4 regions of the Paeniglutamicibacter psychrophenolicus genome follow, and region 1 is predicted to be linked to each of the others. Evidence: riboswitches for the same ligand, from Rfam matches in the RefSeq annotation. Region 1 holds a riboswitch; each other region holds the start of a gene.
What was found. A riboswitch is a leader RNA that binds a small molecule or an ion and turns the genes downstream of it on or off. The one in region 1 is predicted to bind S-adenosylmethionine.

Region 1 (5,163 bases):
AACCGCCGCGGGTGTGCCCTGTTTGAACGGGTACCCGGGGATTTCCGGGCCGATGGTGATCCCCTGGGTTTCCGTGGACGCCTCGATGATCGGGCCCGGGTGCACCGGCCCCGCGGAGTTCCCGACAACCAGTGAGTCGTCGCGTTCGAGCAGTTTCCATACAAATTTGTCGTGCAGGTCCGCGTGGACGATGCAGCGCACCCGGGTCTCCGTGCGTACGCTCCAGCGCTCGTTCGCAGGATCATCCAGGGCGATCAGCTCGCTCAGTTGCCGCGGCCCCGAGGCCGTTCGCCGTAACCTGGCCGATCCCCATCGTGCACATCCCACCATCGCCAAGATAGCCGAGGCGTGGTGCCTGCACGACGCCTGTCCGGCGGTCCGCACTGCCACACCTCGGATCAAGACACCTGGCCTGATGGCCCATGTGGTGCCGGAGCGGGCCCCGGCAACCGGAATAGACTCGGGGCATGCCGATACTGAACAAGGACATGACGCTTTGCATCTCGCTGGCGGCGCGGCCCAGCAACAACGGGACGCTGTTCCACAACCACCTCTATGACCAGTTGGGATTGAACTGGATCTACAAGGCGTTCGCCCCGACTGACCTGGCCCAGGCCGTGTCCGGCATCCGCGGGCTGGGTATCCGGGGTGCCGCCGTTTCCATGCCCTACAAGGAAGCTGTCATCCCGATGCTTGACCAGTTGGCTCCGTCAGCGGCGGCCATCGATTCGGTCAACACCATCGTCAATGACGGCGGGATCCTCACCGCCCACAACACCGACTACTCGGCGGTGCTCCAGCTGCTGGGGCTCCATGAGGTATCTCCGTCGCTGCCCACCGTGGTGCGCGGATCGGGCGGGATGGCCAAGGCAGTGGTGGCGGCACTGGCGCACTCCGGGTTTGGAGACGTCGTGGTGGTGGCCCGCAATGAATCGGCCGGACGGAACCTGGCCGAGACCTATGGCTTCACGTGGAAGCGAGAAGTCGCCGACGGAGGGCAGCTGCTGGTCAACGTCACCCCCATCGGCATGGCCGGTGGCAACGAGTCGAACATGCTGCCCTTCTCGCTGGATCAGGTGGAAGCGGCGCAGGTGGTGTTCGACGTGGTGGCCGTGCCGGCAGAGACCCCTTTGATCCGAGCAGCACGCGCGGCAGGAAAGCGCGTGGTGACCGGGACCGACGTGGCAACACTGCAAGCTGTGGAACAATTTGTGCTCTACACCGGCATCACGCCCACCGCCGGGCAAATACACGCCGCCCGCGAATTCATGCTGGCAAGCGCGCAAACAGCCTGAGCCGGGAATCCGACAGCCTTCGAAACGTTGTGCGACGTGGATCGAGACGGGAGTTCGCTCCCGCCGGCACTCAACGTCCGCGCAAAAAGCCAAGAAAGCGACGCAGTCCGCCACGGTCACCGAGATGGCCCTCGAGTTCCCAGGGATCGGCAGATTCATCGGACAAGCGGCCGTTTTCCCCGTAGAGAATGTGCCCCGTGCCGGGTCCTGGATTCTGGGCACCCGCGAGATTGGGAAGTCCCGGACTGGATGCCGAGCCATGCAACGCCGCGGGCCCCATACGTGGAACATTGCCTGATTGACCAGTCGGTTGGTTGTTTACGTGTTTCATGGCGGCCACCGGACCCTTTTTCGATATTTCCATTCTAGATCCGTTGCCCATTGCGGAGCCTTGCCAGAAGACTTCACTTTGTGGCTGGCCACGGCAGCCCGCGACATATTTCGCGACGCGATCGGAACAAATCGCTCAACTCAGTTCGCCGGGCCAATTGGTGACGGAACGTGACGGTTTCTTGCGTCACATGACCACATTCCAGGGCTTGGCAGCCAAATAAGACTCCGCATTAAGGCCAAAACGGACTTTCATATCGTCATGAGGCCGCATGTGGTCGTCATGTGACGTTTGGGTTCCCCGGGCAAGAATTGGCTGTTTGAATCGAAGTGTACCCATCCAGAGCGGCCGAGAGACCTGGCTTGTTGACGCCGCAGCAAGTCCACCGAGCAATTAGTGGATAGTGCTTCCGCCAGGACCGATGGAGATCTCGCGAAGCTTCCCGGTGCAAGGTCTTGCCCTTGCATGGAAATGCCGGTTGCCGATTTCTTCGCCACTGAGATTGTTGAAGGAATGTCTTGATGCAAAACCCCCACCACAGCCGGGACTTGTCCCGTCGTTCACTTCGTGTAGCGATGCTGAAGGGCATCGGCACCGCAGCGGCCCTGACCTTCCTTGTCACGGGTTGTTCCCTGAAGGAACCCGTGGCCGAGGCCGCCCAGGTGCCCGTCCAAGGCGGGACCGTTGCCGCTGGCGTTCCGGCCGAGGCAGCAGATCCGCTGGAAGGAGTCCCATCTCTGGAAGGCAAGACTGTAGGGATCGCGGCCAAAGACATCGTTCACGACTTCAGCCGGGTCGTCTACGAAGAACTCCAGACGCGCATCGAGGGGCTCGGCGGCACGGTGATTGCAACGCAAGCCGAGGCCAAGGATGACAAGCACGTCAGCAACGTGGAAAATCTCCTGGCCCAGCAACCGGATGCGATCGTCGTGATTCTCGGCGATGCACAGACTCTCAGCCCAGCCCTAAAAAAGGTCAGCGAAGCGGGCGTCGCCCTCTTCACCATCGATTTCCAGTCCGAGTACAGCATCAACAATGTCACCAGCGACAACTGGACCATTGGTTCCACTCTCGCGCGCACCCTGGCCGAGGACATCGGGGGCAAGGGCAAGATCATTGCTTTCAATGGATTCCCCGGTGTGACCCCGTGCCGTATTCGCTACAACGAACTCAAAATGGTGCTCGAGGACTACCCCGGGATCGAAATCCAGCAGCCAGAGTTGCAGGACAAGTATGAAGGCACCATCGAGGACGCCAAGAAGCAGATCCAGGACCAGCTGCGCCGTCTCCCCGCCGGTGAGATCGACGCCATCTGGAGCTGCTGGGATATCCCGTTGATCGGAGCGGCCCAGGCCATCGACCCGACGGGAGACAATAACATCAAGCTCTACGGCGTCGATGCCGAACCTGGTGCGCTAGATCTGATCGCCGACGCGGGAAGCTCCTACACCGGGACTGTGGCGCAGCAGACCAAGGCGATGGCAGCCCAGTCGATAGCCAACGTCGCGCTCTTCTTGGGCGAGCGTGCAGACGAAGTTCCCACTACCAGCTACTTGGCCCCGATCTTCGTCAACAAGACCAACGTGAATCAGGTGCGTCGTGACCTCGGCATCTAAGGCTCCGCTGCTGGAAATGATCGGCATCAACAAGTCGTTTGGGTCCGCGCAGGTACTTAGCGACGTTTCCCTCGAACTTGGCTCCGGACAGATCCTGGGGTTGGTGGGCGAAAACGGCGCCGGCAAGTCCACCTTGATCAAGATCCTCACCGGTCTTTACGCCGCCGATTCGGGAAGCATCCTGATCAATGGCCAACCGGTTCATATCACCAAACCCGCCGACGCCGAGGGCCTGGGGGTCCACGTGATCCACCAGGAGCGGCATCTGGCCTCACAACTGACGGTGGCAGAACAACTGTATCTGGGGCTCGGCACCCTTGGCGGCCTCTGGGTCCGACGCGGCAGGCTCGAGCAACGGGCCGCCGAGGATATCGAACGGATCACTGGCCAAGAGGTCGACGCATCGCTTCTGGTGGGGCAACTCACCGTCGCACAGCAACAATTGATCCAGATCACTCGTGCGGTGCTCTCCAAGCCGCGCGTGCTGATCCTTGACGAACCCACCGCACCCTTGGCAGCCGGCGAGGTCGAGCAGCTCTTCGGCACGCTGCGCCGTCTGCAGGAGGCCGGTGTAGGAATCATCTACATCTCCCACTACTTGCAGGAACTCAACACCATCACCGACAGGATCATCGTGCTGCGCAACGGCAACAACGTCGGAGAGAAGTCGTTGCGCTCCGGGGACACCCTTGATGATGTCGTCGAGATGATGGTCGGACGCAAGGTCGTCGAATTCGACCACGGCCGCACCCCACGGAGCCCCCGGAAGACTGCGCCTGCACTGAAAGTCAGCGGCCTCTCGGTGCCGAGGGCCCTGAACGGGCTCGACTTCCAGGTTCTGCCCGGCGAGGTCCTGGGGATCACCGGCCTGGTGGGCTCGGGGGTCGAGGTCCTGGCCGACGCCCTCACCGGAACCGCAAAGCGGCACGGAACCGTCGAGGTCAACGGTGCGCCCGTGCGAGACGTAGCGGGTTTTGTCGCCAACGGAGGGGCCTACGTGCCTTCCAACCGCCGCCGCGACGGCATCTTCCTGCGCAACACGGTGGCTGAAAACCTCTCCGTGGCCACCCTGGCCAAGGTGTCGAGTGTGCTGGGTTTCATCGCCCCTGCGTTGGAAAACAAGCTCGCTCAACACTTCATCAAGAAGCTCGATGTGCGCCCGGCCAACGGCTCGGCCATGGCCGGCAGTCTTTCCGGCGGCAACCAGCAAAAGGTGGTGTTGGGCAAGTGGCTGGCGAGTGAAGCCTCGGTGCTGGTCCTGGACCAGCCGACTTCCGGGGTCGATGTGGGCAGCCGCGCCCAGATTTATTCACAAATCAATGAGCTGGTGGATGCGGGCGCCGCGGTGCTGGTCGTCAGCGTGGACCTTGAGGAACTCGTCGGTATCGCCGACCGAACCTTGGTGCTTTATCGCGGGTCGGTCGCCGCCGAACTTTCCGGCAGCGAGGTCACCACCGAGCAAGTCCTCGGGATCGCCTCGGGAACAGCCAGTGCCGTGGAACCCGTTGGTTCCGTGGCCGAATCCATCTATGTCAGGCAGGACGCATGAGCGCCACAACACTTCAAGCCACCGGGAAACGGGGGGCCAAGGCTCCGGCGCGCAAGCGTCCGGCGATTGTCGCATGGGCCGGGTATGCCGTGGTCCTGCTGGTTCTGGGGATCTTTGCCCTCGGCTCGCCGTACTTCCTGCAGTGGGAAAACGTGGCTTCGGTGCTGAACCAGGCAGCCGTCTTCGGCATTGCCGGCATCGGCCTGGCCATCGTGATCATCGCCGGCGGAGACGACATCCTGGAAGGCGGCATCGACCTGTCCATTGGCGCCACGGCAGGGCTGGCCGGGACCGTCACCGCGGTTGCGGCAGCAGCTGGAACCGGAGCCCTCGCCGCCGTGCTCACCGGCCTTGCGGTTGCCGCCGCGCTGG
Region 2 (5,163 bases), 110 kb from region 1:
GTGCGGGCCACCTCCAGGGGCAGGCCCAGGGACGACCAGTGTTCCCGCGCCCGGCTGAGCAGCGCCAGCGCCTGTTCCGGATGCCTCTGCGCCAGCAGGATCCTTCCCTGCAGCAGCAGCGCCTCGGCCTGCAGCTGGACCGAGCCGAAGTAATGGGAGATCCCTGCCAGTTCGCGGGCCAGTTCGGTGGCCCGCGCCAACCGTCCGACGGCCAGCAGCGCTTCCCCCGCCGCGGGCAGCAACCGCGCCCGGTCGGTGGCGGCCGAGGCTTCGGCAAGGGCACGTTCCAGGGCCGGAGCGGCTTCCCGGGGTCGGTCCTGGTCCAGGCGCAGCAGGCCCAGCCCGGGTTGCGGCGAGACACCGAAGCCGTGTGCCCGCCCGTAGTGCCGCTCGGCCTGCGCGGCGTCACCCCGGATCCGTTCGAGTTCGCCCAGCTCGTAGTGGGCCATCCCGAGGGCCGGGTGCCGCGGCCTGGCCAGCCAGTCCGCGGCACGGGCGGCCTCCGCCGCAGCTCTGTCCAGCTCGCCGCGAAGGCGCATCAGCTGGGCGCGGTGCACCAAGCACTGCCCGCGGTATGGGACCAGGTCGGGCTGGTGGTCGCACCAATCACCCAGGGCTTCGGTCCATTCCCGGGCACGGCGCAGATCGAAGACGTCCTGGCATTCGGAGATCGCGGCACAGTAGACGATTCCCACGGCGATCGGGCACACCGGATCGCGAGTGACCACCAGCATGGCCTCGTCGATCAGCGGCAGGGCCTCGGCGATCCGTCCGAGCCGGATCAGTGCCTGGCTGCGTCCCAGGATCCCCAGGGCCAGCAGCTCCGCGTCGCCAAGCCGTTCCCCTGCCTCAAGCGCCGTGGTCGATGCGACCAGGGCGGAACCGGGATCGGAATCCAGCTGAAAGAGGGCCTCGGGAATCAGCATCAGCATCTGCTCGGCGCAATCGGGCCGGCAGTGCGGCAGCAATCGCCGGGCATTGGCCATCCAGCCTTGCGCCCGGGCCACGTCGCCGCCCAGGGCCAACTCAAGCACCAGCCAAAACGCCGCACGCACCGCCTCGGGAAACCGTCCGGCGGCCATCTGGCCGTGGTACGCGCGTTCAAGGTTGTCGCGGCTTTCGGCGTCGAAGCCCAGCAGATAGGCCGCGATGGCCAGGCGGAGCAGGTCCGTTCCGTCCAGCGGCGCCTGGTTCCGCGCCGCGGAAAGGCCTCTGTGCGCGGCCTTCCAATCTTGCCCCGCAAAGCTTTCACGGCCCTGTTCCAAGGCCCCGTTTGTCGCCACGACGACCACCTCTGCGGCCAGAATACCGCAGTTGCGAGGTACGGTGGCCGCCGCGTCGAGACGGTCTTGGGCTGCGTTGTTTGGCCTCGCGGCTAGAGCGAAATCTCCACGTAGCCCATGGCCCCGCGGCGTGTCACGGTGACCTGTCCCAGCCCGGCGTCCCGCACCTCGTCAAAGAGCTCACCGGCCGTGCGCGCCACCGCGATGTCGCCGTGCGCCTTCAGCAAGCCCAGGTAGGCGTTGGACCGTCGCGGGCCCTTGACCAATGAGGCCAGGAACAGTTTTCCGTGATCCTCCAGCTGCCGGCCAAGCGCCCGGACGGTGGCAGCGACATCCGGGACCAGGTGCAGCAGCCCGAGCCCCAGGATCGTCTCGTAGCGCAGGTCCTGGGGCGGTTCAAGCATGTCCCGGCATTCCAGGGTGATCCGTTCGGGCAGGGTCCCGCCAGCCGCCTCGGTGATGGCCTGTCCGGCCAGCTTGAGCATCGGCGCGCTCATGTCCACCAGGGTTGTTATCCGGGCGCTGGCCACGTGAAGGGCCGCGGTGGCCTGCGCCGTGCCGACGGCCACCTCCAGCATCGGGCCGGTTCCCGAGCCGATCGCCCGGGCCGCGAAGGCGGTGTATTGCCGGGGATCGGCACCCCAGAACATCTGGTTGTACAGCCTTGAGCCGACCATCGCGTCATAGGCACGCGCAAAGCGCGCATAGTATTCGGGGTCCCCGAAAAACGTTTCGTTCATGCACACATGGTGCGCCCGCCGGAGCGGTCTTTTCTAGTGCACGGCCTCGCGGAAATGCTCGCGCAGCTTGTGCACGTCGACGTGCACGATTTCGCCGTTGCGCATGATGGGGCGCTTGGGTCCGCCGCCGATGGTGTCCAGGGCCAGGCGGATCAGCGTTCCGTGGGCCACCGCGATGATGTTCCGGCCCTCGTGGCGCTGGATCAGTTCGTGCAGCACAGCCAGGCCGCGGGTTGCCACCGCGTCCTCGGGTTCGGCCGATTGCAGCAGCTGGTCGATCCTCTCGCGCGGCAGGTCGCGGACCACCTCGCCCTCGGCCTGCCCGTAGCTGCGTTCCTGCAGGCCATCGAGCTTTTCGGTCAGCGCGAGACCCAGGTTCTGCCCGATCAGTTCCGCCGTCTCGACTGCACGCTCGAGCGACGAGGAGACCAGCACGTCCCAGGATCCGGAGCCGAGTTCCTGGCCCGCGACGTGGGCCTGTTCGCGGCCCAGGTCGTTGAGCGGAATATCCGTTTGCCCCTGGAGGCGGCCCTCGGCGTTCCAGGCGGTCTCACCGTGCCGAACCAAAACCAATGTTGCACTCATGCCCCCAAGCCTACCGGGCGCGGTTTGCCGGCAGTTCCGGATGCAGGATCTTCGATTTGCCTCCCCGCGTCCGCAACCTAAGCTCACATTCTTTGGCCGCGGGCGGTTTTCTTGCCACAATGGATGGCAGACCACCATCCCGAGCGGCCGAGAGATCTGGTTCAGTGACGCCGCAGCAACCTTCCACACTCCGGTGGACCAGGTGCTACCGCCAGAAGCGATGGAGAGCGCGCAAGCAATCTTTGGGAGTGCCGGGCCCCGCCACGGCATCGACCCTGCATTGACCCCGGGAAACCACGCAACACAGCCCCACCCCCCTCAGGGCATGGCATCCACTGGCAGTGGAAGGCCGCGCCCGCACATGCAAGGAGTCAGCCACCGATCATGGCCGAACATCAATTTGGATTCCGCACGCGCGCACTTCACGCCGGCGGCACCCCGGACGCCGAGCACGGTTCCCGTGCCGTGCCGATCTACCAGACCACCTCGTTTGTCTTCAAGGACTCCGACGACGCCGCGAACCTCTTTGCGCTGCAAAAGTACGGCAACATCTACTCGCGCATCGGCAACCCCACGGTTGCGGCATTCGAGGAACGCATCGCGTCCCTCGAGGGCGGCATCGGCGCGGTGGCCACCGGCTCGGGCATGGCCGCCGAGTTCATCACCTTCGCCGCGCTGGCCGGCGCCGGGGACCACATCGTGGCCTCCTCGAAGCTCTACGGCGGCACCATCACGCAACTTGACGTGACGCTGCGCCGCTTCGGCGTCGAGACCACCTTCATCGATTCCACGGACCCGGCGGAATTCGCCGCGGCGATCCGGGAAAACACCAAGGCGATCTACACCGAGGTCGTCGCCAACCCCTCCGGCGACATCGCCGACCTCAAGGGCCTGGCAGAGGTCGCACACGCCGCGGGCCTGCCGCTGGTGGTCGACTCGACGCTGACCCCGCCGTACCTGCTGCGCCCGATCGAGCATGGCGCGGACATCGTGATCCATTCGGCCACCAAGTTCCTCGGCGGCCACGGCACCACCCTGGGCGGCGTCGTCGTGGAGGCCGGCACCTTCAACTGGGGCAACGGCAAGTTCCCGACCATGACCGAACCGGTCGCCTCCTACGGCAACGTCTCCTGGTGGGACAACTTCGGCGAGTACGGATTCCTGACCAAGCTGCGTTCCGAGCAGTTGCGCGACATCGGACCGGCGCTTCCGGCGCAGTCCGCGTTCCAGCTGCTGCAGGGCGTCGAAACCCTGCCCCAGCGCATGGACTCGCACCTTTCCAACGCCAAGGCCGTGGCGCAATGGCTGGAAAACGACCCGCGCATCTCCTACGTGAACTTCGCGGGACTGCCCTCCCACCCGCACTTCGAGCGAGCGAAGGAGCTGCTGCCCCTGGGTGTCGGCTCGGTGTTCAGCTTCGGAGTCAAGGGCGGCCGCGCCGCAGGCACCGCCTTCATCGAGGCGCTGCAGCTGGCCAGCCACCTGGCCAACATCGGGGATGTGCGCACCCTGGTGCTGCACCCTGCCTCCACCACGCACCAGCAGCTGAGCACCGAGCAGCTGGCTGCCGCGGGTGTTCCCGAGGACCTGATCCGCTTCTCGGTGGGCCTCGAGGACCTCGAGGACATCCTCTGGGACCTCGACCAGGCGCTGACCGCCTCGCAGCAGGTTGCCAATGCTCCTGCCGAGGAAACCTACGACGGGGCTGCCTGCTCCATCGATGCGGCTCGCGCGGCCGCCGTGACGGGAGCCAAGTAATGACCGCCACAGATACCCGCAGCTGGGTCGGCCCGAACGCGGCCGAGCGCCTGGAGATCCTGCGCAACACCAAGTCGATCGCGATCGTGGGGGCCTCGAACAAGCCCTCGCGCGCGAGCTACTTCGTGGCGACCTACCTGCTCTCCAGCTCCAAGTACAAGGTCTACTTCGTGAACCCGGTGCTCGATGAGATCCTGGGCCAGCCGGTCTACAAGTCGCTCGCGGACCTGCCAGAGACCCCGGATTTGGTCGAGGTCTTCCGCAAGCACGACGATTTGCCCGGCGTCCTGGACGAGTCGATCGCCGTCGGCGCCAAGACCCTGTGGCTGCAGCTGGGTTCCTGGCACGAGGAGGTCGCGGCGAAGGCCGAGGCCAACGGCCTGGACGTGGTCATGGACCGCTGCGTGAAGATCGAGCACGCCCGCTTCCACGGCGGGCTGCGTCTGGCCGGATTCAACACCGGCGTCATCTCCTCCAAGCGCCAGCTGCTCGCCTAGCAAGCCGAACAGCGCGAAGGGTCCGGGTCCGAAACCATCTGGTTCAGGATCCGGACCCTTCGTTTTTGGCTGGAACTCCGGCCGTTAGCGCAGCCCCGGCAGATCCTCGCGGGCCATGACCATGGAAAAGTTCCACAGCTTGCGTTCGGTGCCGTCGCCGGCAGCGGCAATGCTCCCCGCCTTGGTCCGGCGCAGCAGTTCCAGCACGCCCTCCTCGAGCTCTTCGGCTTCACGGGCATTGAGCCTGAGGCTTGAGATGTCCAGCATGGCCCGGGCCTCGGGCTCGGAGCCGGTGGCGTA
Region 3 (5,163 bases), 4.5 Mb from region 1:
CGGGCAGCGGGCCTGGACACCGTGCGCTGGGTGGGGTCCTCGAACGAATCGTGCACCGCCCCGTCCCCGGCGGCCGTTGCCGCGATGGCCGCCGCCGCGGCCGGCGCCAACCGCTACCCGGGCATCGCCGGGGACAAGCTGGTCGCGGCAATCGCTTCCGGGCTGGACCTGGACCCGGGACAGATAGTGGTGGGCGGCGGTTCCCTGGCCCTGCTGGGACAGGTGCTCAATGCCTACGCACCGGCCGGATCCACCGTGGTGCATGCCTGGCGCAGCTACGAGGCGTACCCGATACTCATTGCCCTGGCCGGCGCCGAATCGCTGCCCGTGCCCCTGAACCCGGCCCACCGGCACGACCTGGACGCCATGGGCAAGGCGGTTACCGGAAAGACCTGCATGGTGCTGCTGTGCAACCCGAACAACCCCACCGGGACCGTGCTGGGGAATGCGGAGCTCACGGCATTCCTGGACCGCATGCCGCGGCACGTGCTGGTGGTGCTCGACGAGGCCTACCGGGAGTTCGCCGAAACCGAAACCGACTCGCGGCACCTGCTGGAGTCCCACCCGAACCTCGTCATCCTGCGGACCTTCTCCAAGGCCTACTCACTGGCCGGGGCCCGGGCCGGCTACCTGCTCACCGGCATGGGAATCGCGGCGAACATCCGTGCCGTGGCCCCGCCTTTCGGGCTCAGTTCGCTGGCCGAGGCCGGCGCTGTCGCGGCCTGGTCCGACACCGCCCACCTGGCCGCCACGGTGTCCGGGGTCGTGGCCGAGCGCGCGTACCTGCACGAGGGGTTGCTTGCCCGCGGCCTGCCGGTCCCGCCCAGCGGCGGGAACTTCTTGTGGATCCCCGCCGGACCGCGCTCGCTGGAGCTGGAGGCCGCCTGCGTGGCCCGCGGCGTCTCGGTGCGTGCCTTCCCCGGCTCGGGGGTGCGGGTGACCATCTCCGTGCGCGAGGCCTCCGACGCGGTGCTGGACGCCGTCGACTCGCTGGATCCATCCCTGCCGGGCATCCCGGTTTTGCATAGCGCGGCATCGTCCGCGGAAACACATCACAGCACTGGAGGTGCATCGTGACCATGACCATCGACACCGGACTGGATCCTGATTCCAGGGCCCTTCTGGGCATCGGGACGGACGGCTTCTTCGAGGTGGAGGTCGCCGAGATCCGCACCGAATCCTCTGGCGTGCTTTCCCTGCACCTGGCGCACCCGGCGGCCCTGCCGCTGCCGGGCTGGACCCCGGGATCGCACATCGACGTGCTGCTGCCCAACGGGTTGCTGCGCCAGTACTCGCTGTGTTCCGAGGCCGGGGCCCGGCGCTGGCGGCTGGGGGTGCTGCGCGAGCCGGCGGGCCGCGGCGGCTCCGCCTACGTGCACGACGACCTGCGGCCCGGTGCCCGGGTCAAGGTCCGGGAACCGCGCAACAACTTCGGGCTGCAGCCGGCCCCGGAATACCTGTTCATTGCCGGGGGCATCGGGATCACCCCGATCCTGCCAATGCTCGCCGCGGCCGAGGAATCCGGGATCCCGTGGCGAATGGTCTACCTGGGCCGGAGCCTGGAATCGATGGCGTTCACCGCCGAGCTGGCCCGCTACGGGGACAAGGTGCATGTGCATGCCGACGACACCGCCGGTCTCTACCCGCTGAAGGAGCTGCTGGGGGACGCGGAGGCAGCGTTCCACACCTATGCCTGTGGCCCGGGCCCGCTGCTGGACTTCATTGCGTCGCTGGCCGCCGGTTGGGAGGACAAGACCCGGTTCCACTCCGAGCGGTTCGTGGCCGACCCGGCCGCCACCGCCCCGGCGGACGGGGACCACGAGTTCACCGTGGAAACCACCGACGGCGTGACGGTGCAGGTGCCGGTGGGCACCAGCATCCTGGATGCGCTCGCGGAGGCCGGGGTGCCGGTGCTGAACTCCTGCCGGGAGGGCATCTGCGGGACCTGCGAGACCCCGGTGGTCTCGGGCGATATCGATCACCGGGACTCGCTGCTGTCCGAGGAGGAACGCCAGGCGGGGGACACCATGATGATCTGCGTGTCTCGGTGCAAGGGGTTGCGCATGATCCTGGACATCTAGCGAGGCGTCGCGCGGCTGGGGTTCCAGAACGGCCGGGGGGTCCTGGAACTTCAGGCGCGCAGGCGGAAGAACGAGTCCCCGACCAGCTCGTGGGCCCCGGGCAGCAGCACCACCAGGAGCTCGGGGTTGAATTGGACCTCGACGGGTCCGCGGCCTTCCAGGACGGCCGAGAGCTTGTGCGGGGCGAGTGCCTCGAGGACCCACTCCTCGGGTCCGGCGCCCACGTGCAGCAGGCTGGTGTCGTTGTCGATATCGAGCCATGCGGTGATCCAGTCGCCGGAAAAGCGCGGCAGCGGATTGGCGGGAGAAGCGGTGGCCAGGGTGGGGCTGTACATGATGCACACGTCCTTGATATTCGTTGTCCTTGCCCCTGGGCGCGGGATGCGTGAAGGGGCCACTTCGTCATCCGAACCACCCACCGTGCAACTATGGGGTTGGTGCCTGGTCAGTCGGAGCTTTGCTAGAAGCGACCAGAACTCGTGAAGCTGTTTCAACCCTACGTTGAATCGGGGACACATTGCCACCACCGGGGCTGGGGCTGGCGCAACAAACCGTCACGGCATCGCAGAAGGGGCCATGCCCGGCCGGGAAGCATAGGCTGGGAAAAGACAGCACCAGACCAAGTTTGCGGAGGAAAAAATGCGCGCCACCCTGATCCACGGACCGCGGGACATCCGCGTCGAGGACTGCCCCGATCCCGTCCTGCTCACCGACACCGACGCGATCGTGAAGGTCGCCGCCGCCTGCGTATGCGGCTCGGACCTGTGGCCCTACCGCGGGATCAACCCGACACCGGAGCCCCGGCGCATCGGCCACGAGTTCATCGGGACCGTGACGGCGCTCGGGAGCAAGGTCGCCACCTTGAAGGTCGGCGACTTCGTGGTGGCACCCTGGGCCAATAGCTGCGGTACCTGCCCGCCGTGCCGCAACGGCGTCCAGGTCGCCTGCGAACACCGGGCTGCCTGGGGCGGGAACGACGAGAACGGATTGCCGGTGGACGGCGGACAGGGCGAGGCGGTGCGGGTCCCCAACGCCGACGGCACCCTGGTTCCGGTCCCGGGCGTCAGCGAACCGGACGAGTCGCTGTCCAAGTCGCTGCTGGCGCTCTCGGATGTGATGGGCACCGGGCACCACGCCGCGCTCGGGGCCAGGGTGGCGCCCGGGCGCAGCGTCGTGGTCGTCGGCGACGGCGCCGTGGGCCTGTGCGGGGTCCTTGCCGCCAAGCGCCTGGGGGCGACGCGCATCATCGCGATGTCCCGGCACGCCGACCGCGCGGCGCTGGCCCGCGAATTCGGGGCCACCGATGTGGTGTCCGAGCGCGGGGCCGAGGCCGCCGTGAAGGTGCGCGAACTGCTCGGGGGAGTGCTGGCGGATTCGGTGCTCGAATGCGTGGGCACCGCCGAGGCCATGGACCAGGCACTGCGCTGCACCAGGCCCGGCGGCTCGCTGGGCTTCGTGGGCGTTCCGCACGGCCAGGACGGGCTGCCGATCTCGGTGCTCTTCTCCAAGAACATCTCGGTCGCCGGCGGTGCCGCCAGCACCCGGGCGTACCTGCCCGAGCTGCTCGAGGATGTGCTGGCCGGCCTCATCAACCCCGGCCTGGTCTTCGACACCGTCATGGGCCTGGAGCAGGCGCCCGAGGCCTACCGGGCCATGGACGAGCGAAACTCCATCAAGGTCATGCTCAAGCTGGGTTGACGCCCCCTTCCGCCGTGCGGCCCGGAAACCCGTCGGACCACACTGTGGAAGGTTTTTTCCCTAGTCCCGTGCGCCGCGCAATTCAAGGGCGACGAGCCTCGGGACTTGTCATCGTGACCATTTTGTGACCTTTGCGGGCGTGCGTTATCGTTGGTCAACAATGCCTGTTTTTACCCAAGCCCCCGTCCGAGGATCGTCCACCGCCGCAAGCGACCCCGTCTTCGTCGACCCCTCCGGCAGGCGCCTGCAGCGACTCAAGAAGGCCGGCATGGTGGTCGTGGGCCTGATGGCGCTGTACGTGGCACTGCTCCTGGTCGCCTTCCTGGGCGGCTCCACGACCGCGGCACCGAGGCTGCCCGTTTCAGGGGGACAGCCAGCGGTCGCGGCCGGGCCCGAAGCCTCGACGAAACCGCGGCCAACACCAACCCCGACCCCGGCATCCGAACGCGCCGAGGAACCACCCGTGGCGGCACCCGATGCGACCGCCGGCACCGAGGCGGCCACAAGCGCCCCTGAAGAAACCGCGCCCACCGCCGCGCCTTCTTCCGCAACCGAATCCGCTGCCCCTTCCAGCTCGGCCGTTCCCCGTGAAACCACGGCCCCGCAAGCAGCACCGAGCACTGCTCCCGCGAGTGCCGCGCCGAGCCCCGGCAGCGAGCCGACCACCCCGGGAAGGAGCCAGGACGCACCGGGCCGCAATGCAACCGCCCCCGGACACGGCGGCACCGGCCCGGCCAAGCCCACCCGGGAGCCCCTTCCGTGAGCCGCGGACGCCGGGTGGCCCGCACCGGCGGCATCGCGGCGCACTGGTTCCTCATGGTTGTCGTCGTCCTGACACTGGGGTTGTCGCTGGCCATCCAGGGATACATGAACCACCTGGCAGGCATCGGCGATCGCCCCGCGCCCGTGAGCCGCGCCGCCGGGAATGTCCCGGAGGCAGTCCTGGACGGTGGCCCGATCATTGATGCCCGCGGGCAGGATGTCCGCACGGCCGGCCCCTCCGACCGCACCGTGGCCCTGACCTTCGACGACGGGCCCGACCCGGTCTGGACGCCGAAGATCCTCGATGTCCTGCGGGAGCACGGGGTCCATGCCACCTTCTTCGTCACCGGCACCTCGGCGATCCGGCAGCCCGGGCTGCTGCGGCGCATGGCCGCCGAGGGCCACGAGATCGGCATCCAGACCCTCACGCACGCCGACCTCTCCGGGGCCCCCTCGTGGCGGCGCGAGCTCGAGATCCGGGGTGCCCAGAAGGTCGTCGCGGGGATCACCGGCCAATCGCCGTCGCTGCTGCGCCCGCCCCACAGCTCGGGGAACGCGGCCACGACGAACGGACAGTGGTCGGCCATGGAGACGGCAGCGGACGAGGGCTTCCTGACCGTGC
Region 4 (5,163 bases), 4.5 Mb from region 1:
TCCAGGTCGAAGCGTTCGTTGGCGAAGATCAGGACGAAGCGCCCGGAGAGCACGTGGAGCACCTCGACCTCGCAATCCACCGCGTAGAGCTCCTTTTCGCCCTCGCCGTGCGGGGCGATGACCGCGCGAATGACCTGCAGGCGCCGCTCGGAGCGGGCCGTCACCAATTGCTCGACGATGCCCTCGCCTCCCAGCGAGATCCGGGGGGCCTCGGCGAGGCGCACCACGTGGGTGTCCGGAGCCGTGAACAACTCGCCGACCTCCATCGAGAGCACCTGGCACAGGGTCACCAGCGAGGCAACCGAGGGGCTGGTCAGGTCGCGTTCCACCCGGGAAAGGAAGCCCTTGGTCAAGCCCGTGGAGTCGGCAACCTGGTCGATGGTCAGTCGCTGGGCGTGCCGGGCCGCACGGATCCGCGAACCGATGGCCAACGCGGCACTGCTGGGTTCGACGGGCAGGGCTTTCATGGGCAAGGTTCTCCAGGGGTGCTCAAAGAAATATTTGGTCTGTCCAGCTTAGGGCAATTGACGTGTAAGGCATCTCACATTAGCCTATGAGACAACAAATGTTTACTAACAGGCATCACCTGATGGTTGTTGGCCCCGCTCCCGAAGCAAAGGCACCCCCTTCATGGAATTCATCAATGGCACCATCGTCGCCGTCTACCTGGCGGCCATGCTCATCTTCGGCTGGTGGGGCAAATCGCGCACCAAGAACAGCAGCGACTACCTCGTCGCCGGCCGCCGGTTGGGACCTTTCCTCTACACCGGGACCATGGCCGCGGTCGTTTTGGGCGGCGCGTCCACCGTGGGCGGCGTGGGACTTGGCTACAAGTTCGGCGTCTCCGGCATGTGGCTGGTCGTGGCGATCGGCACCGGAGTCATCCTGCTCTCGCTGCTCTTCGCGCCGACGCTGCAGCGACTGAAGATCTTCACGGTCTCGCAGATGCTCACCCTGCGCTACGGCAGCAAGTCGGCAACCAACACCTCGGGCGTCGTCATGCTCGCCTACACGCTGATGCTCTGCGCCACCTCCACCAGCGCCTACGCGACGATCTTCGTGGTCCTCTTCGGCTGGGAACGCTGGATGGCCATCGCCATTGGCGGGGTCATCGTGGTCATCTACTCCACCATCGGCGGCATGTGGTCGATCACCCTGGCCGACCAGGTGCAGTTCGTCATCAAGACCGTGGGCATCTTCTTCCTGATGCTTCCCTTCGCATTGAACGCAGCCGGCGGCATGTCCGGGATCCGTGAGCGCGTCGGCGCCGAGTTCTTCACCTGGGACGGCATCGGCGTCCAGACCATCATCACCTACTTCGTGGTCTACACCCTGGGCCTGCTCATCGGCCAGGACATCTGGCAGCGCGTCTTCACCGCCAAGACCCCGACCGTGGCCCGCTGGGGCGGCACCACCGCCGGCATCTACTGCGTGCTCTACGGCGCAGCGGGCGCGGTCATCGGCTTGGCCGCCCGCGTCGCCCTTCCGGAGATCGACGTGGCCAACCTCGGCAAGGACGTCGTCTACGCCGAGGTTGCCACCCAGCTTTTGCCCGTCGCGATCGGCGGACTGGTGCTGGCCGCGGCCGTCGCCGCGATGATGTCCACCGCCTCGGGCGCGCTGATTGCCGCGGCCACCGTTGCCCGCACCGACGTCACCCCGTTCGTGGCCAGCTGGTTCGGCAAGCAGATGCACGTGAACACCAACGAGAACCCGGAGCACGACGTGCGCGCCAACCGCATCTGGGTGTTGCTGCTGGGCGTGGTCGCCATCGTGCTGGCCATCATGGTCTCCGACGTGGTCGCGGCCCTGACCATCGCCTACGACATCCTGGTCGGCGGCCTGCTGGTGGCCATCATCGGCGGGCTCATCTGGAAGCGCGGCAACGGGTTGGGCGCCGCCGCCTCCATGGCCGCCGGAACCATCGTCACGCTGGGCACCATGATCACCCTGGAGATCCAGGCGGAGAACCGCTTCGACGGCATCTACGCCAACGAGCCGATCTACTTCGGCCTTGTCGCCTCGGCACTGGTCTACGTGGTGGTCTCGCTGCTGACCCGGCCCACCGAGCCCTCCGTCATCACCAACTGGAACGCGCGGGTCGCCGGGCAGGGCGACACCGAGGGCGTGGACCTCTCCGAGGTTTCCGGACGCTAGGTCCCTTCGGCACCGCACCACCGATGGCCCCCTCTGGCGCACCGCGCCGGAGGGGGCCATTCCCAACCGGCCCCCGCGCTCCTAGGCTGGGCCCATGGACGATTTCAAGGACCACCTGGCGACGTACCTGAACAACTCCCGCCAAGCCATGCTCTGGAAGGCCGAGGGGCTCGGCGACAAGGAGCTGACACGGCCCATGGTGCCCACGGGCACCAGCATCCTGGGCCTGATCCAGCACCTCGGGTTCGTGGAGTACGGATACTTCGTCCAATGCCTCGGCTTCAGCATCGCGGACGAGCACTACGCGGCGCTGGAGGCCGATGCGGATGACAGCGCGGACATGTGGGTTTCGGCCGATGTCCCGTGCGCCGAGGTCCTGGCCTTCTACCGGCGGGCCATCGAGGCTGCGAACCGCAACATCGCCGCGCTGTCCCTGGACGCCCCGGCAACCGTTCCGTGGTGGCCCGGGGAACGGCGCCACACCACCCTCGGGCGGCTGATGCTGCACATGAACGTGGAAACCGCGCGCCATGCGGGGCACGCCGACATCCTGCGCGAGCTCATCGACGGGTCCACCGGGATGCGCCGGGACAACGACAACATGCCGCCGTATGACGACATTGCGTGGAACGAACTACACGAAAAGATCCTGCGCGCCTCCGAATCGCGGTAATGTGGGACCCAGCTTCACGAGACGCGTCGGCAAGCTCCGACTAAGACGCGCACCAACCCCAGGTTCATGGGTGGTTCGGATGAAGAAGCGGCCGCGGTCCATTTGGCCCCGGCAAGAGCTAGCGAAAGGCCGTCCCGTCCCGCCATGGCACCTTCCATCCCCGTCCTGCCCCTGCTCGATGTGCACCGCTCGGTCCTCGAACTTCGCATCCACGGCACCTGGCTGCGCTTCCACGTCGCGGAGGCCGAAGCCCTCGCCGCGGACCTGGCCAACGCGGTCGCCTCCCCGCGCTGGAACCCCGACGCCCGGGCACTGGTGGTGCGCATCCCGAAGGCCGGTTGCGCCACTGGCCAGACCCGGATTTTTAGCCTCAGCGAATTCTCCCGGACCCTTCCGAACGCTACACTCGTGGGTTGAAGGGGAGTAGTTCCCAGACCCGCCGGCAGCGGCGGGACAGCGGTGCGTCGACATACTGGTTACAACGTCGTAACCCGGCAATCCACCCAGGGCCAGAGGCGGCAACGCCTGGTCCGGGCGAACGAGACCTTCGGTCCACACACTGGTGGCCCGAGGTCCAACGCACCCAAGAAACAATCCCGCTGGGCCTCCCCATCGCATGGCCTCCCGAGGCCGTGAACGCCCACACGAGGATGAGAGCATGACGCCGCAAGCGCCGACCCCCACCCCAGCCCAGATCAAACGCTGGCGCAAGTACCTGGCCGACGAAGTCGCCGAGGGCGCGGTCTACCGCGAACTGGCCAACAAGCGCCAAGGCGAGGAACGCGCGGTCCTCCTGGGACTGGCCGAGGCCGAAACCCGCCACGAGGAACACTGGCGCACGCTGCTGGGCGAACATGCCGGCAAGGCCATGAGCCCCTCGATCCGCCGCACCATGCTCCGCTTCCTGGCCCGGCACTTCGGCTCGGTCTTCGTGCTGGCCCTGGCCCAGCGCGCCGAGGGCAACTCCCCCTATGCCGGGGACACCGACGCCAGCCGCCAGATGGCCGCCGACGAATTGGTCCACGAGGAGGTCGTGCGCGGCCTGGCCACCCGGGGCCGCAACCAGCTTTCGGGCAACTTCCGCGCCGCGGTCTTTGGCGCCAACGACGGCCTGGTCTCGAACCTCGCCCTGGTCATGGGCATCGGCGCGACCGGGGTGGCCACCTCGATGGTGCTCTTTTCCGGCATTGCCGGACTGCTCGCCGGCGCCCTGTCGATGGCCGCCGGCGAGTACGTCTCGGTGCGCTCGCAGCGCGAGCTGCTCTCCGCGTCCAAGCCCACCCAGGTGACCCTGGCCGCCGCCCCGGACCTGGATTTGGACGCCAACGAGCTGGTGCTGGTCTACAAGGCCCGAGGCATGAGCGACGAGGACGCGGCCCACCGTGCCGCCGAACGCATGGGCATCTACTCCTGCGACTGCAACCCCTCGCTGTCGCTTCAGCCCGAACTGGCCGACATCGCCGAGGCGCAGGAACACGAGGAAATCGGCTCGGCCATGGGAGCTGCCTCCTCGTCGTTCTGCTTCTTTGCCTCCGGCGCGGTGATCCCGATCCTGCCGTTCATCTTCGGCATGGGCGGAACCCCTGCCATCATGCTCTCCGCGCTGTTGGTGGGCATCGCCCTGCTGCTCACCGGGGGCGTGGTCGGCCTGCTCTCCGGTGCTTCCCCGACCAAGCGCGGGCTGCGCCAGCTGGCCATCGGCCTGGGCGCCGCGGGCGTCACCTACGCCCTGGGGCTGCTCTTCGGTGGATCCGTGGCCTAGCGGTTTCCCCGCAAAATCCATGTCAGGGCGCTGCCATCCCCCAAGGTCGGGGATCTGGCGGCGCCCTTTCCTCCCGGTTGCCCAGCGAAGGGGCATTTGTACGGAGGAGAAATCGTCCACAACAGGACTCGAATATATTTTCTAAATTCCTTGAGAAACTGTTCCATTTCCCGATTCCCGGTTCTACAATGGAGACATGGCAACGACGTCATCGAGCGGCATCCCTTCAGCCGGCACCGCCACAGGTGGAGCCGGGAAGGACCTGGGCTACGAAACGTTGCTGGCCGACGGTGCGGATATGGATGCACTGGTTGCCGAGCATCTGGCCCACACCGGCACCGAGGGGATCCTGTCCCTGGCCGCCGCCGTGAACGCGGCCCCGGTGCTGACCGGCACCCATGACGCGGTGGCCGCAGTTGGCGCCCTGGAGACCTTGAAATGCGCCGCCACGGCGAAGCAGGCCGACCACAGTGTCGCCTACCAAGACTGCCTGGTTGCCGATCGGAAGCGCGCCGGGATCAGGGAGAAGAACCCCGCCTGGGGCTCCAGCGGGGACGTTGCCCTGGCCCTG

Region 2: another riboswitch for S-adenosylmethionine. It lies ahead of JOF46_RS01300 (O-acetylhomoserine aminocarboxypropyltransferase/cysteine synthase family protein); the one in region 1 lies ahead of JOF46_RS00910 (substrate-binding domain-containing protein).
Region 3: another riboswitch for S-adenosylmethionine. It lies ahead of JOF46_RS21235 (hypothetical protein); the one in region 1 lies ahead of JOF46_RS00910 (substrate-binding domain-containing protein).
Region 4: another riboswitch for S-adenosylmethionine. It lies ahead of JOF46_RS20995 (hypothetical protein); the one in region 1 lies ahead of JOF46_RS00910 (substrate-binding domain-containing protein).

What each region holds. Positions count from the first base shown of each region.
Region 1 is NZ_JAGIOE010000001.1:209,891-215,053, reverse strand. Features, by position in the region: gene JOF46_RS00915 (shikimate 5-dehydrogenase) at 468-1,295, shown strand; SAM riboswitch class I at 1,959-2,054, shown strand; gene JOF46_RS00910 (substrate-binding domain-containing protein) at 2,202-3,242, shown strand; gene JOF46_RS00905 (sugar ABC transporter ATP-binding protein) at 3,226-4,791, shown strand; gene JOF46_RS00900 (ABC transporter permease) at 4,788-5,163, shown strand, end outside.
Region 2 is NZ_JAGIOE010000001.1:317,453-322,615, forward strand. Features, by position in the region: gene JOF46_RS22635 (LuxR C-terminal-related transcriptional regulator) at 1-1,283, opposite strand, end outside; gene JOF46_RS01290 (methyltransferase domain-containing protein) at 1,376-2,023, opposite strand; gene JOF46_RS01295 (histidine phosphatase family protein) at 2,057-2,608, opposite strand; SAM riboswitch class I at 2,740-2,835, shown strand; gene JOF46_RS01300 (O-acetylhomoserine aminocarboxypropyltransferase/cysteine synthase family protein) at 2,993-4,366, shown strand; gene JOF46_RS01305 (CoA-binding protein) at 4,366-4,863, shown strand; gene JOF46_RS01310 (winged helix-turn-helix domain-containing protein) at 4,948-5,163, opposite strand, start outside.
Region 3 is NZ_JAGIOE010000001.1:4,725,279-4,730,441, reverse strand. Features, by position in the region: gene JOF46_RS21245 (aminotransferase class I/II-fold pyridoxal phosphate-dependent enzyme) at 1-1,077, shown strand, start outside; gene JOF46_RS21240 (PDR/VanB family oxidoreductase) at 1,080-2,081, shown strand; gene JOF46_RS21235 (hypothetical protein) at 2,132-2,416, opposite strand; SAM riboswitch class IV at 2,437-2,566, opposite strand; gene JOF46_RS21230 (zinc-dependent alcohol dehydrogenase family protein) at 2,721-3,779, shown strand; gene JOF46_RS21225 (hypothetical protein) at 3,940-4,542, shown strand; gene JOF46_RS21220 (bifunctional polysaccharide deacetylase/glycosyltransferase family 2 protein) at 4,539-5,163, shown strand, end outside.
Region 4 is NZ_JAGIOE010000001.1:4,667,778-4,672,940, forward strand. Features, by position in the region: gene JOF46_RS20980 (helix-turn-helix domain-containing protein) at 1-467, opposite strand, end outside; gene JOF46_RS20985 (sodium:solute symporter family protein) at 631-2,157, shown strand; gene JOF46_RS20990 (DinB family protein) at 2,252-2,830, shown strand; SAM riboswitch class IV at 2,843-2,954, shown strand; gene JOF46_RS20995 (hypothetical protein) at 2,975-3,247, shown strand; gene JOF46_RS21000 (VIT1/CCC1 transporter family protein) at 3,489-4,592, shown strand; gene JOF46_RS21005 (DUF222 domain-containing protein) at 4,789-5,163, shown strand, end outside.